DNA from 3 places in the Bacillus sp. FSL K6-3431 genome. Region 2 is predicted to be linked to each of the others. Evidence: riboswitches for the same ligand, from Rfam matches in the RefSeq annotation. Region 2 holds a riboswitch; each other region holds the start of a gene.
What was found. Region 2 has a riboswitch for S-adenosylmethionine ahead of metC (cystathionine beta-lyase). Riboswitches for the same ligand answer to the same signal wherever they lie in the genome.
Positions count from the first base shown of each region.

Region 1 (10,251 bases), 3.0 Mb from region 2:
TTAAATATGGTCCCGTTAACATAAGCACTGCACTAATAGCTGTGAAAATAGTAACTGCAATTAATCCCGTTTTTTGCTTACGTAAATAATTCCAAAGTCTGTACAATGTCTCTTTTGTATTTTTCGCTTTCACAACAGGGCCTGTCGGTATATGGCGTCCTGGACGAATGCTAGGGGTAGGAGCGTTACCATGATTTTGTTTTTCTGCCTTATTAACCATGTAATACCTCCTCCCTCTTCTGCTGTGAAGCGTAAATGTCTTGATATATCTTACTTTCAGCAAGTAATTCTGGATGATTTCCTTCCGCAGCAATTTTTCCATTTTCCATCACAATAATATGATCCGCGTCCACAACAGATGAAATCCGTTGCGCAATAAAAATACATGTTGAGTTGCTCCATTCTGTTTTTAAAGCTTTCTGAATGGCCGTTTCTGTTTTTACATCGACAGCACTTGTACTATCATCTAGTATTAACACGGCAGGCCTAAGTAATAACGCACGTGCAATTGCAATTCTTTGTTTTTGACCACCAGATAAATTAACGCCACGTTGGCCAAGATTTGTCTCATATCCATTCTGCATATTACTAATGAATTCATGTGCATTGGCCGCCTTTGCTGCCGCTTCCACCTCTTCACGAGTAGCAGCTGATTTTCCAAAACTAATATTCTCATAGATTGTGCCACTAAATAAAATAGTTTCTTGTAATACGTAGCCAATTTGTTTTCGCAATTCATCAAACGGGATATCTAATACGTTTTTCCCGTCGATCGACACGGTTCCCCCTGTCGCTTCATAAAGCCCAGGAATTAGTTGAATAAGCGTTGATTTTCCCGCTCCAGCTGCTCCTAAAATCGCCAGTGTTTGCCCCGGCTTTGCTTCAAAGCTAATCGCATCCAGTATCAATGCTTGATCCTTATCATACGTAAAAGAAACATGATTAAATTCAATATGGCCTTGCACATTTTTTAATGGTTCAGCTGATAATATTTGCTTTTCTGCCTCTATCGTAAGTAGTTCATTGACACGATTTGCTGAAGCTTTCGCACGCGAAACAGCCATCATCAGCATGCCTGCCATTAAAAGGGAAAATAATACTTGGGTTACATAATTAATAAAAGCAACAAGCTCGCCAACTGGTAAATTCCCCGCCCATGTTTGCCCCGCACCAAACCAAAGAACAGCAACAATTGTCACATTCATAATGAGCATCATCACTGGCATATTCAACGCCATAATTCGAAATGCTTTGACTGCGAACTCCGTATAATTCGTATTTTGCTCTCGAAACTTCTTTCGTTCAAAATCACCGCGGACAAATGCCTTCACAAGGCGCATCCCGCGTAAATTCTCCTGTAACACGTTATTTACACCATCTAGTTTTTCTTGCACCTTTGAAAATAAAGGAAATGCAAAACGGATGAGTAAAAATAAAACAACGAATAGAAGGGGAATAGATGCAGCTAAAATAAGCGCCAATTTCGGACTGATCATAATCGCCATAATAAGACTTCCAACCGTCAGTAAAGGAGCACGAACAAAAATCTTCAATACCATTTCTACGAAAAGCTGAAGTTGCGTAACATCATTCGTTAACCTTGTAACGAGCTGACCACCAGAAAAGCGATCAAGCTGTTTAAAAGCAAAGCTTTGCACACGGCTATATAAATCTTCACGTAAATCTGCCGCGAAATAAACAGATGCATAACTTGCAAAAATCGTACAACCAACACCCCCAAGTAAACCAATAAATGCGACGAGTAGCATCCAGGCACCTGTTGACTGAACGAGTGATAGGTCCCTTTTCATGACGCCTTCATCTATAATACTCGCCATTAATCGTGGCTGTAATAAATCCATACAAACCTCCAACACCATAAAGAGTGGGGCAAGCAGGACAAAAAGCCAATGTGGTTTTAGATAGCGGATGAGCTTACTCAACCATATCCCCCCTATACCGAGCGTAAGTAATTTCTCTATAAATAGATCAACCTATATCCAATTAAAACTCTTTGTGTCACATCGTGGCTGACTCAACATCCCATTTTCTAATTCTGAGCTATATACCTTCTTGTAGCCTTGTCTAAAACAACCTTTAATCTATTTACCTCTTGTGAAATGTTTACAATTCCGGGATCTTTTACCCCATTATAGGGATCAGTTGCATAGCCAACTGCATTCATCTTCCATATTTCTGTTTCTATTGCATCTCCTAAATGACTATCATTCCGAGAAATATATCTGACCTTTACAGCATCTCTAATCCCTTCCTTCATTCTTTCAAAACGCACGGAACTTCTTGCACCTGGGTATATTAGGAAGGCATCTCCAGACTCCCAAGTTTTAAAATCTGTTGTTTCAAATGGATTCTTTACAAAAGAGTCGAAGGCCCACCTTAAATAGCCATCTGCTTTGTGTCGCATCGTGTCCCATATTACCCATACGCCCTCCACCGGGATGGACCTGATAAAGCTATTTGGGTAATGTCCCACACAATTATAAATCGTTGTCAATAGCCCGAGCTCTCTTCTTCGTTTAGATACATTGATTAATTCCTTACTATCATGTTGTATATGGTATAGTCCTACTGAAATATGATGGATTCTATCTAGTTGTGGATCATTTAGACTGTTGTAGTTCATAGCAGCTGAAATCTTTAGCCTACCATTAGACACTTCTTCAATTAAATCAACTGCCTTTCCCAAATCAGCTAATGGTCTTTCATCATTTGCCATATAAGTTTTATCCAACCAACCCTTTTCATCAAGATGAGGTACAAACGCTTCTAAAAAGGCACGCCACATTTCAGCCCATTTCGGATGATTTACATCAATCTTTTCTATTACATCATTCTTTTTAGCTTCATCATAATATGTAATTTTACTTGCCCAAGAAACCATGCTGTATGCATCAATCTGCTTGTCAATACCTATATCCATCATAAACTTTACCCACATGTCGAAAATTGAAAAATCAAAGTCAAATGTGCCATCAACTTTCCGCACCCACTTCACCATACTGTGATACGGATCATACGTTTGCGAATCCCATGGGTCAGTGGTCACTGTAGTAGTGATTGACTTTTGGCCAGCTGCAGCTAGCATTTCATAATGTGGCCTCATTACATCGAAATGCTTTTGTGACCATAGCTGATCCTCAGGAATATGATTGATTCTTGCAACTGCAAATGGATTCTGCCATAAATCAAGGAAATACGTCCAATCCTTTACTTCAGGTAAAGTAATATCCAGTACTTCTAATTGTATAGTAAAAATCACTTCATCACCCGAAGCTGTATTCACGCTCATTTCCCCAGTGTAGTGACCTGCAACAGCATCTCGCGGAATATCGATGGATACCCAAATAGGCTGCACACTGGTCTCATCCATGTTTATCGGATAGCTGGAAAAAAGAATATCCGGTATAATTTCCTGTGGATTTCCTTGAGAGGGATTCCCTCTTCCCGCTCTGGTTGTTTGAATAAAATTTGCTTTTATACTGGAAGCTTTTATTTTATGATTATAGCTATCTACTAAATCCCCTACGGAAAGGGAAACGCCCTCTTTACCTTCATCGTTCGTCCATAATACAAACTGGGCGCTTGCACGATCACCTTTCCACGCATTCCCTTCCCATGTCACCGCTTTCATTTCTATAACTTCATTAAAATCTACACGCTTATAGTCTTCCTTGTAGGTGTTTTCTTTTACATAATGTGTATCAGTTGTTCCGACAGCGCCTTTTAGAGACGTATTCTTCATTTATTCTTCCTCCTTCATTTCATTAAAATCGCTCCATCGTAATTGGCTAATCCAATATTAACAGCATTCTATGCTAAAAAACAATCCTCTTCCATTTTATCATCAATTCTATTAATTTTATTTTTTCACACTTGACAGAAATAATAAAGAGCTGTAGAGTAATAGCTAATTCAAAACTACATATAATTATTTCTTATCCAGAGAGGTGTAGGGACTGGCCCATTGATACCTCAGCAACAGACTTTTATGTACTGTGCTAATTCCAGAAGCGTAATGCTTGAAGATAAGAAGAGCCGATAGCATAATGCCAAAACCTCTTCTTTTTTCCAAGAAGAGGTTTTTTATTATATCAAAAAAATTAAAATGGAGAGAAGGAATGTAACAATGACAACTACAACTTTAACGAAAGCACCATTCAGAGCGGATCACGTCGGAAGTTTATTACGTCCAGATAATTTGCACAAAGCAAGAAAAGACTTTAAAGAAGGTGCAATTACCGCCGAACAATTACGTGAAGTGGAAACGCAAGAAATTAAACGGATCGTTGATAAGCAAATTGAAGTTGGCTTAGAACTTGTAACAGATGGTGAGTTTAGACGCCGATTTTGGCATACTGACTTTCTCGAGCACTTAAATGGAATAGAAGGTTATATTCCCGAATTAGGATATGTTTTTAACGGAAATGAAGAAACAGAAAGATATAATGTCCGAAACGTTGGAAAGATTTCATTCAATCCTGATCACCCACATGTTAAGGATTTTATTGAATTCAATGAAATTGTTGCTGGTCGTGCCGTTGCCAAACAAACCATTCCAAGCCCTAACCAATTATTTAATGTGGGTATAAGGGATGAAAACATCTATCCCGACATTGAAGAATATGCAGACGATGTTATTCAAGCTTATCGTGATGCGATTAAAGCTTTCTACAATGCAGGCGTCCGTTATTTACAACTAGATGATGTTTATATTGCAGGGCTTTCCTCTCCAGATATTCCTTTTAATGATGGCAAATATACAAGAGAATACTTAATTGATTTAGCTCTCAAAGTAGCAAACAGTGTATTGGAAGGAAAACCAGAAGATTTAGTGGTCACAACCCATCTATGCCGTGGAAACTATCGCTCCAACTGGGCATTTCAAGGTAGCTATGGACTGATCGCCCCTACTTTATTTGCAAAAGAAAAAGTAAATGGCTTTTTCCTAGAATATGATGATGAGCGCTCAGGTGACTTTAAACCATTGGACCATATTCCAAATGGTGGGGCACAAGTTGTTTTAGGCGTAGTCACCTCTAAATATGGAAAATTAGAAGACAAAGAAGTAATTAAAGCACGCATTAAAGAAGCGGCACAATATGTACCATTAGAGCAATTATGCTTAAGCCCACAATGCGGATTCGCTTCCACACATCATGGTAATAAACTAACGGAAGATCAGCAATGGGAAAAGCTGAGGTTTATTGTTGAAATTGCTGAGGATGTCTGGGGAAAATAATCCATCTATTTTATAAAGTTTGTTCAAAAGAGGTTAGGAGTGAAAGATTCCCAACCTCTTTTTTCCTTTTCCTCATATAGCAACACAAAGATTGGTGCCCATTTATACTCAAGAATTTATCCCATTGTTAATGTTACTGGTCCAATTAAGCCTGATGGTAAACTCACTTCGTCCTTACAATTGGCCTTAGAATTTGTCACCACTATTTTTATCGAGTTATTACCTTTTCTTAATAAATTTGCGAATTCAAAAGTATAAGGAGCCCACATTTTCACACCAATTTCTTGATCATTTATCCAAACCTGGGCTATTTCATGGACTTCTCCTAAGTCTAGGATCGCACTAGTAGTATAGGTTTCCGGGCATGTAAAGGTTTGTTCATACATTAGCGCACCTGAGAAGTGTTCCATCCCATCCCAGTGAGTCCATGATTCAAGAGTGACTTTATCCAATGTCGAACCTTCCAAACTGATTTTCCAGTCATCTCTTACAATAATAGATTGCTTATTTCTTATTGGTAAAGAATCTTGATGTAATGGCTCTTCGTTTGGATTGAAATGGATAATAATACTTTCCCGACGCTGCAGTTGCAAAGATACAATCGTATTAATTTCTTGGCTCTGTATTGGAACATCTTCTATAGTGCCTTTCCATGGGTCCCATTTCTGAACAGACCCTACACCTTTCATTTGTAGCTTCCCGCCAAAGTTTGTTTCTCCCTCATTAATTAGTAAATAAAAAGTTTTATTCTCCTTTTCGACTTTGCTAATTCGAATGTTTTTACAAGCAGGAACCAGCATCGTCTCTCTGCCAATTTCATCCTCCAAATTTTCACATATACTATGCATTGATGTAAGTTTAGCACCTGCTATTTCATTTTCCGAAAGAACAAAAACCGATACACCTTTTTCAATGAAATTTTCTAAAAGCAGCATTGTTTTACTATTAAACCTTGAAATATCCTCTATTAAAATCGCATGGTACACTTGTTTCTCTATACACAGTTTTCCTTCATCAATAACAATAGTATGCAAAAGGGACTCTTCTAAGTAATTAAATTCTATCTGATTTTCGTATAAAGGCTTGACTATTTTCCATGGTAAAAAGTCTTCCTCACATAAAACAGCTATCTGTGCTTGATTCACACTATCAGTCATTAACCAACTTAAGCGCTTAATATATGTAGAAAACTGTTTATAATAAGGCCACCAAATATTATTCGCACCCACATCTGGAGGACGCTCGTGACTCCTTGATCTTCCTTCAATTGAATAATAGAAAGCATGTGGTGAAATTAAGTTGACACCTCGAACAAATAGCCAGTCAAAATACCATTTCATATCACCACCAGATAAATTCCAACCATTTCCTTGCCCACAAACACCAAGAACCTCATTTAAATTACGTCGTCTACCTCGGTGTCTCGCCGCATCTGCCGAGCATTTTCCAGCTGTAGAATGATGACCTACCAATCCTTTTTCATCCTCTGGTGCAACCCAACGCCAAACGACATCCTGTCCTGGTATTTGAAAATAATCTAGTAACCCAATGTCATCACTTGCAGCTGGATGCCCGGTTAATGAAATATGATGCTCCTCACACCATATACTTAAAGGTCTATAATAGGCCTCCGCCAAGCGTTTATTCACAGCCTTTTGATAATTTTTTCGAATGACTGCCGTTTCGTTGCCAATATCAAACCATAAAGCCAGTAGGTCCGTTTCACGATTTCCTTGCTTAAGATAATAGGACAGAAATCCATTTGTCCATGGTTTTAGACTTCTAGATGCACCACGTCCAAGCATGTCAGGTTCATCGGTAAAAAACGCCTGAATGGTTGATCCAAAATAACTCGCCAATATCGCATAATAGCGCTCATGCGTCAGTTGAATAAACCTTTGGACTGCTAATGGATTAAGTAGATCCGCAGAGGCTGGAGCATGCTCTTCTCTATCATCTTCTCCATAATGGAGCCCTCTGATTGTTCCTTTCGTATACGTCTCAACCAAACAGATAATCGACCAGTTGCCTTCCAATGGCGATGAATACTGAATTTTACCATCAATCAAATGTAACCGCTTTATACTTTCTTTAACAAGTTGACTATCCGATCGTTTTTCAACTGCTTGAACGGATATAAGCTTTTCTCCATCATCCAATGGAATAGAAATACTTGTTATACCATGACAAGGGTACTCGACCATTTTTAGTCCACGGCTGGCGTACTCAGGATGATCTTTTACAACCATTCCTTTCGCAGATCCTGAAGGATACATGGCCTCATCATATAAAATAACTGTCATACCAAGCTTTTTTGCCTCTTTAACAGCGGTTAATACAAATTCCATATACGTATCAGATAAATATTCAATATCCTTTGGAACCCCTAATCTTGGATGTAACACAAATCCATTGACACCTTTTTCATAGAAATCGTGAATTTGTCTCTTAATTTCCTCGTGAGTAAACCTATCATTCCAAAACCAAAAAGGAATAGGCGAAAATTCATCCGATGGTTTTAAAAACTCCTCCGCTACTTTGCTCATCATGTCATCCTTTCACATAATCCATTTACCACATTTTCTGATGTTAGCTTTTTAATAAATGAAGTGTTTACGAGCATGTCATTAACGAGGGAAATTACTAAATATGTTTCCCCTTTAAATTGGTTTCCTCTTTCAGTTTCAAAGTTTCTATCAATCTCTTTTATTTAAATTTATTAATCCTTCTACTTGAACTGCCTGTCCTGTCTGTAATGAAATATTTCCAGCCACCCCAGTTAGAATGGACATTGCCCCATCTATATGTGAAGCTGCTCTGTGAAATTTATCCTCTTGCGGTTTATCAAACAAATCACGTAATAACAGCGGATCTCCTCCACCATGTCCGCCTTCCCCTTCAATTACTCCTACTTCGTACGGGCTTCCGAACATCGGCAAAACAGTAATTGACCTATCTTGAATTGCTCCTTCATCTGCCTTATCTCCACCGGAGTTAATATATGATTGCTCCCTAATGCGAACTTCAATCCTTCCTTTACTTCCATTAAAGGCAACGATATATCCTTCCCATGGTAAATATGCATTTAAGGAATAGGTTAGCACTGCTTTATTTTGATAAGTGACATTTACCGCGAGAGTATCCTCAATACTGATTCCATCGCCAAATACACTTTGATCCCGCTGATAGCCGTCATCTTTTTCCGCATCTAAGTACATTGCCTTTAAGTGGGCATTATCCTCTAAATGAATTGCAAATGGATCTGACTTTGCCATTTCACTTCCATGTGCACGTTGGTAAAAGTCAGTTATCCCTCTAGATTCCGCATTCTCCCTACCATAAAAGCGTAATCCACCTGCAGCATAAACGGTTTTAGGAGTTGTTCCTAACCAAAAATTTACTAGATCAAAATGGTGCGTCGATTTATGGACAAGTAGCCCCCCACTATTTACCTTATTACGGTGCCATCTCCGAAAATAATCTGCCCCATGCTGGGTATCAAGTGCCCATTCAAAATGAACTGAGTACACTTCACCAATCGTATCTGTCATAATTAATTCACGAATTTTCGTATTATGTGGAGCATAGCGATAATTGAAAGCGACACGAACATTTTTACCTGTCTTATTTACGGTATCAATAATTTCCTGACATTTTTCCGCATCAGTTGTCATTGGTTTTTCCGTAATCACATCACATCCTAACTCCAATGCACGAATAATATAATGGTGATGCGTTCTATCAACCGTCGTAACAATGACCACATCTGGCTTCTCCGTTGCAATCATTTCCTCAAAACGGTCAGATTGATATAATGCAACAGAATTGTACCCATACTTACTTTGTAATAACTCATTTGCATATTGTAATCGTGTCTCATTGATATCACAAAAGGCAACTAGCTCACTCGTTTCTTGAAAATCTGTAACAAGATTTCCGTAAAAAAATTCTGCTCTTCCACCCGTTCCAACTAGTACATACCTCTTTTTTGATTGATCCTTTTCATGTTTCATTAAAGCACACTCCTTTCTATAATAAAGCATACTCCTTTCATTCCTTTCCAACAATGAAACATTTTTAGAAAAGCTATAATTACTTTAAAACACTTTTAGCAATATCTTGCTAAAATAATACTTTTTTGTTTTTAGAGTAATAAAGTCCTTTGATTATATGCAATTTCAAACAATTTTCTTCCTCATTATTTCTCTAAACTGGCTTGGGGTAACGCCTTCACTTTTCTTAAAAATACGATTAAAATAACTATGTTTATAACCTATGCTCTCCGCTATATAATTAATTTTCATATCTGTATCAATTAATAAGTCTTTTGCTTTCTCTAGACGGATACTCGTTAAATAATCAATAAAGTTCCAGCCTGTTATCTCTTTAAACACCTTACTTAGTATTGAAGGGCTCATTTTGATATGATCTGCACAGTAATCTAATGAGATATCTTTCATATATTCCTCACGCATGATAATAACCACCTTTTCAACGAGAAGCCTCGCTCTCTGATCCTGTTTCAGAGACAACTCCCTTATAATAGGAATAATGATTTTAGATTGGAACCATTGACTAATCCTTTCGGTGTCCCTTATTTGGTAAAGTTGCCCATATAGATTCGCCCCATCCTTAACAAACTCCTCCATTAATCCAGATTGTAATACAATATGTAAAATACTGCCCAGTAGTTGAAGGCTCCCTTGCTTCAACATTGCCTCACTTAGGTTCTTTTGCGATAAAGAGAAAACAAAATCCTCTACTAATTTTACCGCAAGTGCTTCATTTCTAAGCCGAATGGCATGTGTAATTTCCTTTTCTAAATCAAACGGATAATCCAATGTATCATGATTACTCATTAAGTAATCCATTTTTTCAATATCTATTATTTGATTTTTTTCTTGTAGATTGCGAAAACCTAATGAATTTTTTGTTTCCTCAAATAATGCATGTACGCGTTTAATCGAATCCGTTATTCTACTGATACTTAT
Region 1 covers NZ_JBBOCT010000001.1:3,138,559-3,148,809, forward strand. The annotation lists gene MHB53_RS15285 (ABC transporter ATP-binding protein) at 1-220, opposite strand, end outside; gene MHB53_RS15290 (ABC transporter ATP-binding protein) at 213-1,943, opposite strand; gene MHB53_RS15295 (DUF4091 domain-containing protein) at 2,051-3,763, opposite strand; SAM riboswitch class I at 3,954-4,053, shown strand; gene MHB53_RS15300 (5-methyltetrahydropteroyltriglutamate--homocysteine S-methyltransferase) at 4,148-5,260, shown strand; gene MHB53_RS15305 (glycosylhydrolase-like jelly roll fold domain-containing protein) at 5,377-7,806, opposite strand; gene MHB53_RS15310 (Gfo/Idh/MocA family oxidoreductase) at 7,957-9,273, opposite strand; gene MHB53_RS15315 (helix-turn-helix transcriptional regulator) at 9,439-10,251, opposite strand, start outside.
Region 1: it holds a riboswitch for S-adenosylmethionine, as region 2 does, so the genes downstream of both, MHB53_RS15300 (5-methyltetrahydropteroyltriglutamate--homocysteine S-methyltransferase) here and metC (cystathionine beta-lyase) in region 2, are expected to answer to the same signal.

Region 2 (10,251 bases):
AATGGTACCCGATTAAATGAAACTGAAATCGCACATGATCCTAAAACGCCGGTAACCGAATCACATATCCCTACGCTCATAGGCACAGAGATACATAAAGAAGTAGGGCTTATTGGGCTTGATACGATTAGGAATGAAGAAAAAGACTTAAAGAAAAGGTTAGAAAAATATGAAGAAATGAACATTTCTTATATTGTGGTTGATTCTGAAACGGAAGGGGACCTGGAGTCGATATTACGTTTGACAAAAGCGTTGGACTATACAATCGCATGGGTAGGTTCCGCCGGTTTGGCTAATTATCTTCCAGCGTACTATGGAATGAAAGAAAGAAATCAGGTATTAAAGATTCCACAACATCACGATCCGATCCTAACGGTTGTTGGGAGCGTGAATGTAAATTCTCGAAAACAGTTAAACTTACTTTTACAAGAGCCTAATATTGTCGGTATTGAAATGACATCCTATTATGCTGTCATGGATCAAGAAAAGCGAAAACTAGAAATGTCGAGCGTATTTTCACAAGCGATGGAAGCAGCAAAAAAAGGTTTCGATGTAGTCATATATACTTCCGGTAATCCAAAAGATATTGAATATGCTAGAAAAGTGGGAGAATCTAAAGGGTTTAACCATACTGAAACTAGCAATGAAATTGTGAATATGCTAGGTGGTATAATTTCTGTCTTAATTGAAGAAAAGATATTCAAAGGTATTGTCATGACAGGCGGGGACACAGCTAAACAAGTATGTGAATTATGGGATGTAAAAGGATTTCATTTATACGACGAACTAGAAACTGGCGTACCAATCTCAAGCTTCATTGGCATCGACGATATATTTGTTATTACTAAGGCCGGAGGATTTGGTAAAGAGACAGTTTTTATAGATGCTATAAAAAAACTAAAAGGAGATTTCTAAATATGAGCATAAATAATTATGTAAAACCGGTTATCGGTATTACCATGGGGGATGCCGCGGGTATTGGTCCTGAAATTATAGTTAAGTCTTTAATGGATCCTGTTATTTATAATAAATGCCAACCAGTTGTTATCGGCGATGCAAAAATACTTGAACGAGTAAAACCAATTGTAGGTGCAGATCTGGAAATCCATATTATTGACCATATATCAAAAGCAAAGAATCAGTATGGGACGATCGATGTGTTTGACTTAAACTTATTATCGATTGATCTACCTTTTGGGAGCGTATCTAGTGAAGCTGGAAATGCTGCGTATCAATATTTGGCAAAAGCAGTTGAGCTAGCAAAAGATCATATGATTGATTCTATTTGTACTGCACCATTGAATAAAGAAGCAATGCATAAAGGAGGTCATCTATATCCAGGCCATACTGAAATCTTAGCAGCCTTAACGGATACAGAAGACTTTTCGATGATGTTAACAACGCCCAATTTAAGAGTTATCCACTTGACAACTCATATGGGCTTGATCGATGCAATCCAGAGTATTACTCCGGAACGAACATATAAGGTAATTAAATTAGCTCATGATACCCTAACTAAAGCAGGTATTGACAATCCGAGCATAGCTGTTTGTGGGATTAATCCTCATGCAGGGGAAAATGGCCTATTCGGTAATGGTGAGGAAGAAGAAAAACTGATGCCTGGTATTGAAAGAGCATTACTAGAAGGAATTAATGCATCTGGACCACATCCTGCTGATACATTATTTTTCCGTGCTGGAAGAGGGGATTTTGATATGGTTGTCGCTTGTTATCACGACCAAGGACATGCTCCAATAAAAGTAATGGGTATTGAAGAAGGTGTTAATATTACGGTTGGTCTAAAAGGTGGCATTATTAGAACATCTGTAGATCATGGCACAGCTTTTGATATTGCTGGAAAAAATATTGCTGATTCAAAAAGCATGAAGGCTGCTATATATTCAGCCATTGAATTATCACCCAAAAAGCTTCGTTGATAGCATTTTTTTATTAAAAGCCTAGAATATATAAGTAATGATTCAGAATCTCATTCATTGTATTATATTTTTTGTTTTTCACTATTGACATTCGAAAAACAACTGTTTATAATACAAATTAACTTAACAAACGAAAATTTAATTAATCACATATACAGTACTGACCGGACAACCGGAAATACTTCCTTTTAAAAAAGAGATGTATTTCGGTTGTTTTTTATTTTTTTTAAACCATCCGTCTTTTTACTGGGAAATTTATTTTTTCACTGTTAAGTAATTGTGTGACTTTTTAAATATCGTCTAATACCACAACTAAATATGTACGTTTTAATTCTTATCGAGAGAGGTTGAGGGAATGGCCCTATGACACCTCAGCAACCACCGTTTATTTACGGAAAGGTGCTAAATCCAGCAAGTTGGAAACAACTTGAGAGATAAGAAGAAACCTTGTATTTTAGGGTCTTCTTCTTATTGAGAGGGCTCTTTTTTGTTGGGGAAAATCCTTCTCATAAATTAGAAATGAAGGAGATGGAAAGGTGACAACATTACAAACGAAGATCATTCAAGATTCGACGAGCATTGATCCAACAACAGGATCGGTAAATGTACCACTTTATTTATCATCTACTTTTCACCAGTTTGATTTTGATCAATATGGAAAATACGACTATAGCCGTTCACAAAATCCTACTCGTGAAGTGCTAGAAAATGCGATTGCTTCTCTTGAGAATGGTGTACAGGGATTTGCTTTTGCATCAGGAATGGCTGCTATATCTACTGCATTTTTACTATTATCACAAAATGATCATGTGCTAGTCTCAGAAGATGTGTATGGAGGAACATATAGAGTAGTATCACAGATATTGGATCGATATGGTATTGAGCATACATTTGTTGATACGACGGATCTTGATAAAGTTGCTGCGGCGATTCAATCAAATACAAAAGTGATTTATATTGAAACACCATCGAATCCTACGCTGAAAATTACTGATATTCAAGGTATAGCAAAGTTAGCAAAAGCAAATAATTGTTTCACTTTCGTCGATAACACATTTATGACACCTGTATTCCAACGTCCGCTTGAACTTGGTGCTGATCTAGTTCTTCATAGTGCAACGAAATTTCTATCTGGACATAGTGATGTCCTTGCAGGTCTAGCTGTTGCGAAGGATAAAGGATTGGCAGAACAATTGGCTTTTTTACAAAACTCATTCGGGGGAATCTTAGGCGCATATGATTCATGGTTACTTTTACGAGGGATCAAAACTTTACATGTGAGAATGGAAGCATCATCTCAATCAGCAGCAAAGATTGCGGAGTATTTAAATAGTCAAGAAGAGATACAGCATGTCTATTATCCAGGGATATCAGCCCATACAGGATATGAGATTCATAAATATCAATCGTCTTCGGCAGGAGCCGTTCTCTCCTTTCGTCTAGAAAGCGATGATGCAGTACGACAGTTTAAAGATAATATTAAACTTCCTTTATTTGCGGTAAGTCTTGGTGGTGTCGAGTCCATACTATCATATCCAGCTAAAATGTCGCATGCAGCAATGCCGAAAAAAGTAAGAGAAAAACGTGGCATTACCGATGGATTACTACGATTGTCGGTGGGTTTAGAAGATCCCGATGATTTGATTAGAGATATCGAACAGGCACTTTCAAAAATAAAGAAGGGAGGTAAACTCGTTGACGCTATTAGCTAGTTTGCAAGAGCGGATTTTAATCGGTGATGGTGCGATGGGAACGCTGCTTTACTCACATGGAATTGATCGCTGCTTTGAAGAGTTAAATCTCACGCATCCGGAAGAAGTAGCGCGAGTCCATAAAGCATATCTTGATGCTGGCGCCGATTTGATTCAAACGAACACATATGGTGCGAATTATATTAAGCTATCAAGATATGGTTTAGAAGAAAGTGTGAAAAGGATCAATAGTGAAGCGGTTCGCATTGCTAGGGAGACAGCAGGAGATAACGCGTATGTCGTTGGAACGATTGGTGGTATACATGGTTCTGGCTTGCGTTTTGGTAAGACAGTGGAGATAAAACGGAGCTTTAGAGAACAGCTTTACTGTCTACTACTTGGGGGTGTCGACGGTCTTCTATTAGAAACATATTACGACTTGGATGAATTGACAACTGTATTGAAAATTGCCCGTGAAGAAACGGATCTGCCGATTATTACAAATGTGTCGATGCATGAGCCAGGAGTGTTGGAAAATGGGATTCATTTATCAGATGCAATAGAGCGCTTAGAAGATCTAGGTGCAGATATTATCGGAGTCAATTGTAGATTAGGCCCGTACCATATGCTAAAAGCGTTGGAATCTATTCCGATTCCTAAAAAAGCATTTCTATCGGCATATCCGAACTCAAGTTCACCTGAATATCGCGATGGAAAGCTTCTATATAAAACAGAACCTGATTATTTTGAAAAATTTGCGCTTCATTTTCGCAACGAAGGTGTCCGCTTAATTGGGGGATGCTGTGGCACAACGCCAGAACATATAAAAGCGTTGGCTGAAGGAATCAAGGGCTTGATACCACTACAGAAAAAGGAAGTGAAAAAGCGAAAAAACATCGAAGTACCAGAAATAAAACAGCAAGATGGACTGACGTTATTCGAGAAAGTGAAATCAAAGCGTTCCATTATCGTCGAGTTGGATACACCAAAACATTTGGATACGAAGAAATTCTTTGAAGGAGCAAAAGCTCTAAAAGAAGTAGGAATAGATGGTTTAACGCTTGCGGATAATTCACTTGCTTCACCACGTGTCTGTAATATGACGATGGCTTCACTTGTAAACAGAGAAATAGATTTGCCTGCGCTCGTCCATATTACATGCAGAGACAGGAATTTAATTGGATTACAATCCCACTTAATGGGTCTCCATACTTTAGGTATACGTGACTTATTAGCAATTACAGGTGATCCAACAAAGATTGGTGATTTTCCAGGAGCAACATCCGTCTATGATGTCACTTCATTTGAGTTAATAAAGTTAATCAAGCAATTTAATGAAGGAATTTCATTATCAGGAAAATCACTGAAACAAAAGACAAATTTCCATATCGCAACTGCATTTAACCCGAATGTTCGGAATGTTGGGAGAGCGGTTGAACGATTAGAGAAAAAGATTGGCTTCGGGGCAGACTATGTCGTTTCACAACCTGTATTTAGTAGAGAAAAAATAATTGAAGTGGCTGAAGCGACAAAACATATAACAGCTCCAATTTATATCGGAATAATGCCATTAGTTTCAACCAGGAATGCCGAATACCTTCATAATGAAGTGCCTGGTATCAAATTGCCGGATGATATTCGCGCACGGATGGCTGCGACTTCAGACTCTCCAGATCTAGCAATACAAGAGGGTTTATCGATTGCAAAAGAGTTAATTGATACCGCGATGGAACATTTTAATGGGATCTATTTAATCACTCCATTTATCCGCTACGATTTAACTGTTGAATTATCTAAATATATTCAACAGAAGGATAACAAATTAACTGAAAAAGAAAAATCGGAAATTGTAATAAAATAGTTCTTCTCTTTATCATATAATAAAAATTTGAAGTTGGAGGAAATAAAATGACAAAAGTAATTAGTTCGAACCTAGGATATCCAAGAATTGGTGAGCTTCGTGAATGGAAAAAGGAATTAGAAAAGTTTTGGAGTGGTAAAATTTCTGAAGAAGAACTATTAAAAGAAACAAAAGCATTACGATTGCATGGATTAAAGAAACAACAAGATAAAGGAATCGATCTTGTACCTGTTGGTGATTTCTCCTTGTATGACCATGTATTGGATACGTCGATCATGTTTGGAGTTGTACCAACAAGATTTCAAAATAGCGGTGCAAAATCAGCTTTGGAAACGTATTTTGCGATTGCACGTGGTACAAAAGATGCTGTCGCATCAGAAATGACAAAATGGTTTAATACAAACTATCATTATATTGTTCCAGAATTTAATAATGTAAGACCAATTTTAACAGAAAACCGTCCTTTAACTTTTTATAAAGAAGCAAAAGAGGAATTGGGTATTGAAGGTAAGCCGGTATTATTAGGTCCTATCACATTTTTAAAATTAGGAAAGGGCTATGAAGCAGATAAATTCCCAGAACTATTAAAAACATTTTTACCTTTGTATATTCAAGTATTGCAAGAACTAAAGGAAGCAGGTGTTAAATGGGTTCAGATAGATGAGCCTATCTTAGGAACGAATGTAACTGGGGCGGATATTGATCAATTTAAGCAAGCATATGAGGCGATCTCCGAGGCAGTTCCAGGACTAAATATTATTATCCAGACATATTTTGAGTCCGTTGATTTCTATGAGGAAATTGTAAACTTGCCAGTTGCTGGAATTGGGCTAGACTTTGTTCATGGGGACGCACTGGAAGCGATACGTCAACATGGATTCCCGAAGGAAAAAGTACTTGCTGCGGGTGTAATTGATGGCAGAAATGTCTGGCGTTCAAACTTGGAAACACGGCTTGGTCTATTGGAGACGATTCAACAATTAGTTAATAAAGACCGGATTATTGTCCAACCGTCATCTTCTTTACTTCACGTACCTGTGACGATAGAAACGGAGCAAGCGTTGGATCCAATTATTAAAGATGCGTTATCTTTTGCAGATCAAAAGCTTGAAGAAGTCGTTGCTTTAGCACAAGGTTTAGAGAATGGGAAAGCAAATATTGCTAAAGAATTGGAAGGTAGCGTGCGGGCGATTGATGTGTTAAATAACTCAGCATATCGTAAAAAAACAGCTGGTCAAGTGAATGCAAGTGAACTAAGTGCTGATCGAGCATTACCGTTTGCGGAAAGAATTAAGATTCAAGATGAATTATTTCAGCTTCCGCTATTACCTACAACAACTATTGGTAGTTTGCCACAAACGACTGAAGTAAGAAAACAACGTTTGAAATGGCGTAAGGGTGACATTACTGATCGTGAATATGAACAATATATTGAAACTGAAACGAAAAAGTGGATTGAAATTCAAGAAGATATCGGTATTGATGTTCTAGTCCACGGTGAATTCGAGCGTACAGATATGGTTGAATACTTTGGTGAAAAATTAAACGGCTTCCTTGTGACGAAATTCGGATGGGTCCAATCATATGGTTCCCGCTGTGTAAAACCACCGCTTATTTTCGGTGAAGTTTCCTTAAATGAACCAATGACTGTGAAGGAAAGTGTCTATGCCCAATCGTTAACAGACAAACGTGTAAAGGGAATGTTAACTGGTCCTGTGACTATTTTAAATTGGTCATTTGAGAGAGATGATATTTCTAAATATGATGTTTTAAATCAAATTGCTGTTGCATTGCGCAGTGAAATTGAAGAACTAGAAAAAAATAATATTAAAATTATCCAGGTGGATGAACCAGCACTTCGTGAAGGTCTACCGCTTAAGCGTAGTAAATGGGATGAGTACTTAAACGCTGCAGTCCATGCATTTAAATTATCAACGGCATCAGTGGAAAATAGTACCCAAATTCACACGCATATGTGTTATTCGAGCTTCGGTGATATTTTCGATGCGATCAGTGGATTGGATGCAGATGTGATTTCAATTGAAACATCAAGAAGCCATGGTGAACTAATATCAACATTCGAAGAAAACACATATGACAAAGAAATTGGCCTTGGTGTATATGATATTCATAGTCCACGAGTTCCTAGTAAAGAGGAAATAAAAGAAAATATTAACCGGGCATTAAAGACAATTCCGGCCAATCAATTTTGGATAAACCCAGATTGCGGCTTAAAAACAAGACAAGAAACAGAGACGATCGCTGCATTAAAACTGATGGTAGAAGCTGCGGTTGAAGTAAGAAATAATCGACTTGCTACAGTTCAAGACAAATAATTAAAATGCGAAGTTAATAGGTGAATCCAGTCCCTTTGAATGCTCAATGATAGCATTCAAAGGTTTTTTTTAGTTTCATTCCGGATTTTCTCAAATTAGCCGTAACATAAAAGTGACATATTTGTGAAGCTGATATTTAGCATAGAAAAAAGTTTTTTGATACACTAATACAATCAATTATACGGAAATCGGGTGACGATGTGGCAACAGAGGCTAAAGTCAGTGGAAAAGCATTTTGGTCGATTATTTTTGCTGTTTTTTTCGGCAACTTTTTAGCGGTAATGAATACATCAACGGTGAATGTTGCGGTGCCTTCTTTAATGGCACAATTTTCAGCGGATCTGCCCAGTGCTCAATGGACTGTCACAGGATTTATGCTTGCTGCAGGTGCAGCTGCTCCTTCTGCCGGCTGGTTCGGAACACGATTTGGCTATAAAAAAGTATATATCGGAGCTTTGTGTGGCTTTTTTGTTTTTTCAATTGCGTGCATTTCCTCTTGGACGATCGAAATGTTAATTATTGCGAGGATGTTGCAAGGTGTGTGTAGCGGTATTTTAATGCCAACGACGATGACACTTGTGTATCAGACAATCGAAAAAAGCAGGCAAGCATTTGGTCTTAGCCTATGGAGCTTGTCAGCGGTACTTGCACCAGCGGTTGGTCCAGTATTAGCCGGATTTCTAATAGACCTATTTGATTGGCGCGCATTGTTTTATTTGAATTTACCAATTGCAGTTGCAGCGATTATTGCTGCTTTGAAATTTCTCCCGAATACAGCGGTTGGTGGAAAAACGCCGTTTGATTTCCCAGGACTTCTATTTTCATTCGGTGGTAGTATTTTATTGTTAACGGCTTTCGCAGAAGCGGGATCATGGGGATGGTTAAATTGGAAAACATTACTTACCGTATCAACGGGCATATTACTATTATTCTTATTTATCAATCGCGAGCTCAAAATAGAATTTCCATTATTAAATTTTAATGTTTTGTCGCATCGTCTTTACACTTATAGTCTGTTCCTAAACGCGGTATTATCGATTGGCTTATATGCTGGTGCCTTTTTAGTACCGATCTTTCTGCAAAACTCTCTACATCTTGGTGCGTTTGAAACAGGGATGATTATGATGCCTGGAGCTTTTATGATGGCAGTCTTTACTCCGATTACTGGTAAACTATACGATAAAACCGGACCGGTGCCGCTAATCTTCTCAGGAATTCTGGTTATGATAATAGGCACCTATATGATGGGGAGCTTATCGATTGAAACAACTACAATGTATATTGTTATCTGGACATCTGTTCGATATGTAGGGATTGCTCTTTGTAACATGCCAATCACCAACGCTGGCATGTCTTCTATTCCACTGGATATCACAGGCTACGCATCTGCCCTGAACAACTGGGCCCGCCAGTGTATTGCGTCACTTTCAATTGCTCTTTTTTCGGCACTACTTGCTTCACAGTCATCAGCATATATCCGGAGCGGAGATGGTGCTGCAGCCGCGTCTGCTTTAGCCGCTGGAGATGTTTTTCTTTACTCGTTAATCCCACTCATACTGGCACTTCCAATTACATTCTTCCTGAGAGGGAAAGATAGAAAATAACGCGAATAGTAAAAGACGGTTTTTTCATTGTGAAAATCGTCTTTTGTTTTTTAAAAAAGTAAGAAAGTCCCTAGTTTCGACATACAGAATATACTAGTGCAGCAGATCACGATCTAAGAAGTCATTTATTATCGTATTAAAAAGCAGTACAGTTAAGTCTATTTACTTTGGGTATCGGAGTTTCTAATAGGTGATAATAAAAAACAGAATATTAAGGTTGTTTTTTTGAATGTAGTATTATAAAATAACTTAAAACCAACTAAACAAATAGGAATTTAAGATTTTGTAAAAAGGAGAGTAGCTCGTGCATAAAAAAATCATTGAAGTTAGTAATGTAAATAAATCATTTCGTAATGGAAAGAAAGCAGTTCATGTACTGGAAGATGTTTCTTTTCATGTGAAGAAAGGTGAAATCGTCACATTGTTAGGGAAAAGTGGATGTGGAAAAAGTACGCTACTAAATATGGTTGGAGGATTCGATAAAGCAGATGAAGGAAGTGTGAAACTTGACGGACATGTAGTCCAATCTCCGTCGAAAAAATGTGTGATGCTGTTCCAGCAAAATAATCTGCTTCCATGGCGATCTGTCATAAAAAATGTGGAGCTAGGCCTTGAGGGAGATAAGCTTTCGACTAAGGAAAAGAGTGAACGTGTAAAGGACTCATTAAAGCTTGTCGGACTTGAGGGGCATCTTCAACAATTCCCTCTTGAATTATCGGGCGGGATGCAGCAGCGTGTCGCGATCGCAAGAGCGCTCGCAATGCAACCTGAGGTTATCTTGATGGATGAGCCATTCGCAGCATTAGATACTTTTAATCGCTA
Region 2 covers NZ_JBBOCT010000001.1:104,133-114,383, forward strand. The annotation lists gene MHB53_RS00505 (four-carbon acid sugar kinase family protein) at 1-915, shown strand, start outside; gene pdxA (4-hydroxythreonine-4-phosphate dehydrogenase PdxA) at 918-1,937, shown strand; SAM riboswitch class I at 2,269-2,378, shown strand; gene metC (cystathionine beta-lyase) at 2,474-3,649, shown strand; gene MHB53_RS00520 (bifunctional homocysteine S-methyltransferase/methylenetetrahydrofolate reductase) at 3,633-5,489, shown strand; gene metE (5-methyltetrahydropteroyltriglutamate--homocysteine S-methyltransferase) at 5,537-7,825, shown strand; gene MHB53_RS00530 (DHA2 family efflux MFS transporter permease subunit) at 8,026-9,429, shown strand; gene MHB53_RS00535 (ABC transporter ATP-binding protein) at 9,734-10,251, shown strand, end outside.

Region 3 (10,251 bases), 4.4 Mb from region 2:
ACGAAGGGGGTTATCAAGTTGAGGTATCGCTAAACGGGTTCGGCATTAAAACTGTTCGATTTTGTAATGTTTACCCTAAAATAGTGTAGGAAACGATTAGAAATGGAATGAGTACAAAGTCAATTAGAGATTAACTAATTGCATAAAATAGTTTTGATTGGGCAAGATACTTTACCCTGTTTACCCCGGTGAACACCGGGAATTTTCTATACCTAGGGGGAAAATAATGAGGATAGTTAAATGTCAATTCCTTGTCTTATTAGTCATGTTATTAGCGATTGGATTAATAGGTTGTCAGTCTCAAGGTGTGGAAAAAGATACGACGAAAAGGACTATCCAAGAAGGCGAGAAGGAGATCACACTTACTGTAATGCTGAGTTGGGTAATTGGTGAAGATCGATGGGAGGAATTTTACAAAAAGCCAGTGGAGGAGAAGTTTCCTCACATTACATTAAAAAGAATTGAAGGGGATGCGGGAGATAGAGAAACGCTAGAAGAAACCTTCGCTGCGGGAATTAAACCTGACATTATCATGGTCAGTCATCCTTCCCAGATTCAATTACTTCAAGAATATGAATTAGCTTATGATATGAGGGAGCTTATTGAACATTATGATTTTGATCTCACTCGTTATGATAATGATTATTTAGCGGAATGGCTTTCGTGGACAGGTGGCGAGATCTGGTCTTTACCTTTTGTTGCTCAGAAATATGCGCTACATTATAACAAAGATATTTTCGATCTAATTGGAGAACCTTATCCATCAGACAATATGACCTGGGAGGAAGTTCTAGATCTTGCTTCCCGCCTTACTTTCTCAAGAGATGGTATTAACTATCAAGGTATATACATGCAACATGACGCGAGTCAAACTTTGTCTCAGGTCATAGGTGATACCCTATATGTTGATCCAGAGACAGACAATGTACTTTGGACGGAACGTGAGGAGGTTAAAGACTATTTAGCGTTAGTTGATCGAATGAAGTCTATTCCTGGAATCGAACTTGATGTCAAAACAGAGGGCATAGCTTTTATAGAGGCTTTTCAAACAGAAAGAACTTTGGCTATGATTCCTCATCAGTTCCTAGAATCATTACCTGAGGATATGAATTGGGATATTGCCACTTACCCTGTTTGGTCTAAGGCACTAGGCATACAGCCGAATCAAAGTGGTTGGGCACTTGGTGTAACCGCTGTTAGCGAACATAAGGAAGCCGCTTTTGAATTACTAAATTTTTGGTACACTGATGAACAGATTCTAAGCAAGGGGAATTCTGCTGTGACAACGCCGTTCAATCATCTATTTGAAAATGAGGCTGTTGAAAAAGCACTGAGAGAAGATCCTTACCGTCCCTATCTTGCCGATTTAAACGTTAATTCTTTATTTCAGAATAGCCCTGGTGGTGGTACATCAGAACAAAGATCGTATTTCGATACGGGTGCACAGAATGTAATAGGTGGAATAGGATTCAAATATGATGAGTCTGAACAAGATTGGAACACATTCCTTCGTGATTTAAAACAAGAAGAAGAGCGAAGAATTGGAGAAGAAAAGGCAACGAGATAACCTACAAAATCTGAGCCTTATAGTAGTTCCTGCCCTCGAACGTATGAAGTATTAACGAAGGGGCAGGCTCTATTTTTATGAGACAGGAAAGAAGATATTATTGCAGTTAGCAGATATAATGTCAAAATGAATGCCTTTAAAACAAAAACATGGTGTGAATTGGATTATGTGATTGCCTTGACTGAATCGGAAGTTGGTAAAATTGCTCATATTGTGTATTTCATAAATGTGGTTGGATATTATTTGAAATGAATCTGATGGTTAGTCTTCTTTTTGCATTCCTTTAAATCGAAGTTTTTAATATAAGGATAAGAAAGGGGATTTAAGGCTATTTGAAAGAAAGTCAGGCAAACAAGCATGTTCACCCAACATATTTGTATTTAATCTATTTCACTTAAATAGTATAATCATAATCTCCTATTATTCTTCTTAAGAACTGTTGTGTTCTTTTTTCTTTCGGCTTTACAAATATCTCTTGAGGTGTTCCTTCTTCAACAATAATACCGTCATCCATAAAAATGACTTTATTCGCAACATCTTGGGCGAAAGACATTTCATGGGTCACAATTAACATTGTTGTACCTTCTTGTGCCAATGTTTTCATAACGGACAACACCTCACCGACAAGCTCGGGATCAAGTGCAGAGGTAGGTTCATCAAATAGAATGACATCAGGCTTGACCGCAATTGCTCTGGCTATACCAACCCTTTGCTGTTGACCCCCAGATAATTGAGACGGATAAAAATCATATTTATCCGATAGACCAACTTTATCAAGTGCTTTTTTTCCAATTTCATTCGCTTCAGTTTTCGGAACCTTTCGCCCAATAATTAAGCCTTCTGTCACGTTCTCTAATGCCGTTTTATTGTTGAAAAGATTATAGTTCTGAAAAACAAATGCTGTTTTTTTCCGAACTTGTAAAATGTCTTTTTTGCTTGCATCCTTAAAATGCGTGTTTATTCCATGAAAGATGAGCTCTCCTTCATCAGGTCTTTCTAAAAAGTTTAAACAGCGAAGAAGGGTTGTTTTACCGGATCCACTCGGACCTAAGATTACAGTTACGTCCCCTTTGTTGATATGAATATCAACACCCCTTAATACCTTGTTCTTCCCAAAACTCTTTTGTACGTTTTTTACTGTTAACATATATACCACCTCACCTTATCCAACCGCTGTTTTATAAGACTTTAAGTTTTTTTCTAATACGTTGAAAAGTATTTCAACAATGGAACATACTACAAGATAGATAATCCAAACATCTAAATATGCCTCTATATAATTGTAACCAAAGCCAGCTTCAACTTTTGCAATAGCGGTTATATCTTTTACAGTCATAAGAAAAGCCAGTGAAGTTGCTTTTATTAAATTCATTGTTGCCGTACATAAATTAGGCAGCGCTGAAATTAAGGCCTGCGGAATAATAATTCTTCGGTAACTTTGGAAACTTGTTAAACCTATTGCTTGTGCAGCTTCAAGTTGACCTTTATTGACTGTAAATAATGCGGATCGGAAAACCTCGGATAAAATAGCAATTGTATTTAATGAAAATACAATGTAAGCATAAAGTATCGGGTTGATATCAAATACATTAATGGAACTGTTCATGCTTTTTAAAAAAACGTCTAGTAAGCTAGGAACCATACTATAAATAATTAGTATTTGAATAACAATTGGTGTTCCTCTTATAAAAGAAACATAGACTGCACCAAGCTTTGCTAGAAAGGGAATTTTGTTTATTCTTACAACGGCAAGCAAAAATCCCAATGGTATGGATATAAGCAAAGTAATAGCTGCTATTTTTAATGTAGTTGGTAAAGCTGTTAATGCTAAGAAAAAGGTATCTACAAAAAAATCAAAATTAAAAGACACTGACGCTTCACCTCACTTAAACGGTTTTGGCAAGTATTTTTTCCTTATATATTCCTTCGAATTTTGACATTCCTTTTTCAATTATGATAGAAATCGCCCAGTATATAAGTGCAAGACCAATATATATTTCTCTGGCATGCGATCCATAGTTAAGAGATACAATTAAATTGGCTTTTCCCATCATATCTATAAAACCAATGGTAAATGCCAAGGCTCCTTCTTGAAATAAAACGATTACTGCATTCCCTAAATTAGGAAGGGCAATAATAAAACACTGTGGTAGTAAGATCCTTATAAATGTCTGTACATTATTCAGACCAATGCTTACACCTGCTTCATATTGACCTTTGTCTACTGCTTCGTAGGCGGAACGCATTACTTCCGCCATATTTGCTGAAAACAAAAGAACGAGTGTGATAATGACAAAAATACCTTTGTATATATGATTGATATCTATACCAAACAATCCTTGAAATATTGCTGGCAGTCCGTAATAAACTAAAAATAGTAAAATTACTGAAGGGGTACATCTTAATACATTTGTATATCCATTACCCATTACTCTCCATATTTTATTCTTACTTAACTTTGCCATAGCCACCAAGAAACCAAATAGGACACCGAAAATTACTGAAAATATAACGATTAAGAATGTGATTGCTAAATAAGGAAGAATCTCGGGATAATATCGAAAAATAACTGTAAAATCAAATGCATGCATGTTAGCACCTCCTTGCTTTTATATAGACTTTCGGCATTCACCAAGCCGGATGGTACAAGACTTTCTTGTGCCACTTTTTCATGTCTCCCCCTACTTTTAATAGGGGAATAGTTCACTCTTTATTAGTAGAATTACCCATTCTGTATGGAATGAGATAAATACTCTATAAATCAACCACGCACTACCTTGGTAAAGCAACAATGTTTGCAAAAACAACCTTTTTAAAAAATAAATATATGATGCTTCTTTGGCATGTCTCTTTTTGAAAAAATTTGAAAACGAATACCAAATATTCAATAAAGCTTAATTCCCAGTAGGTTTTTGGAAATTCAGCAGATTTACGCCTCGAAATTCGGAGAGCCTATTTTAGACCATTACGATATTTGTAAAGTTAGGCAATGCATAGAATTTTTGTGTTTTTTGAATCCCCTTATGCTTAGCAAGAGGATTCTTCTATTTGCAGAACTCAAGTTACATTAATTACTTTCTTCAAGGAGTTTAAATGTATCTTCATCCAGAAATTCAACTAGTAAATCATTTGGTATTTTTTCCTTTTTCAATTCTTTCATTACAACATCATAGGCATCAGCGAGTTCTTGCTCCTTTTTATTAAATAGAGGATATGTCTTTGTTGCCGTAAAGCCATTGTATGTTAGGTCATCTTTTAAATGGTGATAAGCTCCGTCTTTAGCTACTACCGTCTTATTGAATGAAGTTTTAATAGTAAGCATGGCATCATATCTTCCTTCTGAAATCCAAATCGGCCAGTCGGAAACAGTAAAAGTTTCAGAGTTTTCAACAGTAATCTGATTGTCCGGATTTTTTTCGTTATAAGCCAGAACTAAACTATATTGTGCATCTTGAGGGGCGATTGGGATCAATTTTTTCTTTAGTTCAGCAATATCGGATAAATCTTGAACAAGATCTTTATCCTCTGTTCTCATTATTAACCCTGAACTACTTGCACCTAGGTTTTCTTCAGGATAAACATATTTTTTTGCTCTTGCTTCTGTGTAAAAGGTATTTTTTACACCTACATTATATTTACCAGTTTCGACACCAATTAATAAATCATCATCTGTTGTAGGTATAAATTCAAATTCATAGTCGGGAAGACGTTCATCTACCAGTTTCATTATTTCAACATCATAGCCTGTAGCATTTCCTTTTTCATCTTGGTAGGTAATAGGTACACCAGTTAGTGCATAGGCAATTTTAATTTTTCTTACATCATCAGTACTTGCTTTATTCGTATTTGCATCTTCTGTCCCCTTAGAGCAACCTGTAGTAAAAATCAATACTAGCACTGTAATTCCAATCCAATTTCTCAAATATTTCACTTTATATCCCTCCATATTTTTATAGTCGCTATCAACATATCGATTCTTTAATTATCATCTATTGCTTTTTCTTGTTTTATTGCTGATAATGCTAAATTTTTAATCGTCATATCATCCATGGGTGGATTATGCAAACCAGCCCTTACATCACGATAATACCGTTGTAAAGGATTGCTACGTTGTAGACTTTTTGCTCCTACAATCCTCATTGCTTTATCGATAATTGATATTGCTGCATTTGTAACTGTATGTTTAACGACACCTAGTTCATTGGTGAGATAGTTACTTCGCGATTCATCATCATAGGCTGCTGCAACGCTATAAATTAGATGTCTTGCTTTTATTAACTCTAAATCCATTTCACCTAGATGCTGTTGGACATTAGGTAATTGGCTAATTGGTCCGTTAAGACTATTTGGTGAATGATGGTTGGCAAAATGTATTGCATAGTCGCGTGCAGACTGGGCGATACCTAGATAACAAGCAGGAATGTGAAGATTCCAGCCACTTAATTGTCCGCCAGGTGTGTCAGGAAGTTCAACAAGTTTCGAATCATCGACCTTTACATTTTGGAGTACGAGATCATGGCTACCTGATCCTCTCATAGAAATGACGTCCCACGTTTCATCAATTGTTAGTCCCTCTAAATCTTTATGTAGAAGGAAAAAACCAACTTTCTGTTTCTCTTCGATCCATGCAGATGTAAGAAAATAAGTTAATGCAGGAGATGCAGTTGTAAAGTTTTTACGCCCCGATATAATCCAAGAATCGCCTTTTTTGACTGCATTTGTTCCCGGGCGGCCACCCCTACTCGGGCTTCCTGTTTGTGCTTCACTAACAGATCGATTCACTAATGCGCCATTAAGAATTTCTTCAGCAAAAAAAGTTAGTTTTTCATCATCCCAAAGCTTTTTTTCAAAAATATCTCCAATAACCCCAAGATTCCAACCAATAGAAAGTGCTGTAGTAGCATCAAAACTAGCCAGCGTTTCTTGAAGGAGGACCATACCATAGATGGATATACCTTCTCCGCCGTAAGATTTTGGAAGGGTAATACTTGAATATCCCATATCAACTAAATCTTGAATACTTTCTTTTGGAAACATTGCTAGTTCATCAATTTGAGTTGATTGATCATTAAACTTCGTTCTTTTCTCATGCAATCTTTGTAACCATAATCTTTGATGTTCTGTTTTTACAAATAAGTTCATCACATTTTTTCCTCCTAGGTCATTAAGTTTACTTTAATTAAATAAAGCCTATAGGTTTTGTCGGGATTAATATTATAAAAAACTGAATTCCGTTGAAGATTATATATATATTATGATGGGCAACATATTTTGTGTTTTAACATTAATGTTAAAACATAAAATATCTTTCTTTATATAAAAATCAATTATGCCTCGGCGGAATTGCGTCCAGATTTTATCGAGCTCGCTCAATAAACTTCCTCTAAAAATCTGTGACATCCGCTGGAGGTTTTAACTTCATTCAGCCGGAGTTTGCACTCCCAATGAATGAGGTAAATCGCAGCCACTTATAGAAGTGGGGGACTTCTGCTGAATGAAGTTAAATGTACGCAAATGATGATCCGAAGTGAACAACTCGGCAACATAACAAATTTACTTTTCATCCATATTGGAAGACTTTAAAACTAGGAAAAAATCCCCCTTTTCCAAAATAAAAAGAGGGATTGACTTGTATGCCAAACGCTCTTATCTTTCAAGATTAAACTCTTGCTGGATTTAGCACCTTTCTGTCATGCAGAGGTTGCTGAAGCATCATTGGGTCAGTCCCTAAGCTTCTCTTGATAAGAAGGATGAAGTTGTTGAAATTTACTTTATGCTATCTCCGTTATTTTGTCAATACATAAATCGCACTATTATTATATGAATAATGGGTTTTGGGTGGATTCATGGATTTTTGTGGATAAAAAAATGTTCAGGTCGTTCAATTCAGAGATTCAGATTTTCTATTTATAAAAATGGAAAGTGGAATTAATGTAAAAGGATATTTTAACTTTTTGGCGAAATTAACATTAGAAGCCATATATGAGCGACTATATACTGACCATTTAGCACTTTAATGACCAACTTGCGACTCAGCAAATTTATGAGCCACTGGCGGCTAAATACTGGCGACTCAGCAAATTTATGAGCCACTCACGATATTTACTGGCGACTCAGCAATTTTATGAGCGACTCACGATATTTACTGGCGACTCAGCAAATTTATGAGCGGCTCACGATATTTACTGGCGACTCAGCAAATTTATGAGCCACTGGCGATATTTACTGGCGACTCAGCAAATTTATGAGCGACTCGCGATATTTACTGGCGACTCAGCAATTTTATGAGCGACTCACGATATTTACTGGCGACTCAGCAGTCAAGTCCAGACAATTGTGTAATTTAGTTTACAATGTTTTCTTTATGATATTTAGTTATAGTTGGCTATTTTATTTCATCAAGTGAAAAGGGGGTACCCCCTTTTCACTTGATGAAATTGTCATTTTATAAACTCTTTTTTCCGCTTCGTTCTCTGTTTTCATAATCCATTAGTATTGCACCGATAAGTCGAAATGCAGATTGATTATTCGGGAAGATACGTATGACTCTTTCTCTCCTGCGAACCTCCTGATTAAGCCTTTCAAGTGAATTTGTGCTCGCTAGATAACGATGATAACGAGAAGGCTGGTTGAGAAATTGAATGGCATCTTCGAAGCCATCCTCTAAAATTTCAATTGCTTTCTGGACCTTTGCTTCTTCTTCATATTTATCGACAAATTGCTCTTTATATTGGCGAGCTTCTTCTACTGAAATACTATTAAAGATGCGCCTCATGTCAGCGATTATTTGTTTTGATTCTTTTTTTGGCAATCGTTCAATGATATTCCGTTTAAAATGGACAGTGCAACGTTGCCAAGAAGTGCCTATGAATTCCCGCTGAATTGCTTTTTTCAGTCCTTCATGAGCGTCTGAAATAATAAGTTTTGGAGACTGAAGAGCACGTCCTTTCAGGTGTTGGAAGAACCCTTGCCATGCCTCAAAACTCTCAACATGATCGATTTTTAGTCCAATCACTTCACGTCTCTTGTTTTCATTTATCGCTGTAGCGATATAAACTGCCTTGGAAATCACTTTATTATGTTCCCGGACCTTGATATACATGGCATCTGCATAAACGTACGGATAGTACATGGTATTTAGAGGGCGGTTTGCCCACTCATTTACGATTGGATCTAGCTTTCCAGTAAGGGAAGATACGAACGATTTAGAGACGTTTTCTCCACACAGTTGTTGAACGACATTTGTGACTTTTCGAGTGGAAATCCCATTGACCACCATCTCTAACATCGACAATACAAAGGCCTGATCTACACGGGAAAACTTTTCAAACACGGAGGGAGAAAAGTGTCCCTCACGGGTTCTCGGGACTCGCAGTTGAACCCTTCCAATACTAAGGAGAAGCTCTCGCTCGTAGTAGCCATTTCGGTAATCAATGCGTTCGATCGAGCGCTCGTAGGCAGCTGCTTGGAGATAATCATCGCGTTCCTTCTCCATATATTCATTTAGGACAAGTACAATCGTGGATTTTACTACCGCTTCCAGGTTTGAATTTAGCACTGAGTCTTTTAAAATTTCAATATCTAGGTTAAAATTAAGTTGGGTCATCATCAATTCCTCCTCAATGTGATCGTGGTTGAAAACATTGTAACATGAGGTCTTGATGAGACCTTTTCTTTTTACACAATTATATGGACTCTATCGACTCAGCAAATTTATGAGCCACTCACGATATTTACTGGCGACTCAGGCACTTTTATGAGCGGCTCACGATAATTACTGGCCACTCATCAAATTTATGAGCGGCTCACGATATTTACTGGCGACTCAGCAAATATATGAGCGACTCACGATATTTACTGGCGACTCAGCAATTTTATGAGCGACTCACGATATTTACTGGCGACTCAGCAAATTTATGAGCCACTCACGATATTTACTGGCGACTCAGCAAATTTATGAGCGACTCACGATATTTACTGGCGACTCAGCACTTTTATGAGCGACTCACGATATTTACTGGCGACTCAGCAAATATATGAGCGGCTCACGATATTTACTGGCGACTCATCAAATATATGAGCGACTCACGATATTTACTGGCGACTCAGCAAATTTATGAGCCACTCGCGGCTAAATACTGGCGACTCATCAAATATATGAGCGGCTCACGATAATTACTGGCCACTCATCAAATTTATGAGCCACTCGCAGCTAATTTACTGGCCACTCATCAAATTTATAGGCCACTCGCGGCTAATTACGGCCACTCGCGATATTTAATGACCAATCAGCATTTATTTTATAAAGAGGTGACTATATTGGTTTATATAAGAAGTCTAGCAGAAAACGAAATGGAATTTTTACAGGATATGATGTATGAGTCTATTCATATTCCGGAGGATAAACCTCCTAGAGATGTACTATTAAATCTTCCACATCTAAAAAAATATAAGGACGATTGGGGGAGGAGAGGAGATAGGGCTTTAGTCGCTGTAAATAATGATAATCAAGCTATAGCTGCAGTTTGGTATCGATTGTTCGATGAACAAAATAAAGGTTACGGATATATCAATAATTGTACGCCAGAGATAGGAATTGCGGTTTCAAAAGAGGCCAGGGGAATGGGGATAGGATCTATTCTTTTGCATTCAATCATTAAACAAGCGATGGTAGATGGATATAA
Region 3 covers NZ_JBBOCT010000001.1:4,466,106-4,476,356, forward strand. The annotation lists gene MHB53_RS21510 (glycoside hydrolase family 38 C-terminal domain-containing protein) at 1-89, shown strand, start outside; gene MHB53_RS21515 (ABC transporter substrate-binding protein) at 227-1,567, shown strand; gene MHB53_RS21520 (amino acid ABC transporter ATP-binding protein) at 1,962-2,714, opposite strand; gene MHB53_RS21525 (amino acid ABC transporter permease) at 2,730-3,437, opposite strand; gene MHB53_RS21530 (amino acid ABC transporter permease) at 3,454-4,158, opposite strand; gene MHB53_RS21535 (transporter substrate-binding domain-containing protein) at 4,635-5,498, opposite strand; gene MHB53_RS21540 (acyl-CoA dehydrogenase family protein) at 5,546-6,712, opposite strand; SAM riboswitch class I at 7,211-7,315, opposite strand; gene MHB53_RS21545 (IS256 family transposase) at 8,013-9,173, opposite strand; gene MHB53_RS21550 (GNAT family N-acetyltransferase) at 9,887-10,251, shown strand, end outside.
Region 3: it holds a riboswitch for S-adenosylmethionine, as region 2 does, so the genes downstream of both, MHB53_RS21540 (acyl-CoA dehydrogenase family protein) here and metC (cystathionine beta-lyase) in region 2, are expected to answer to the same signal.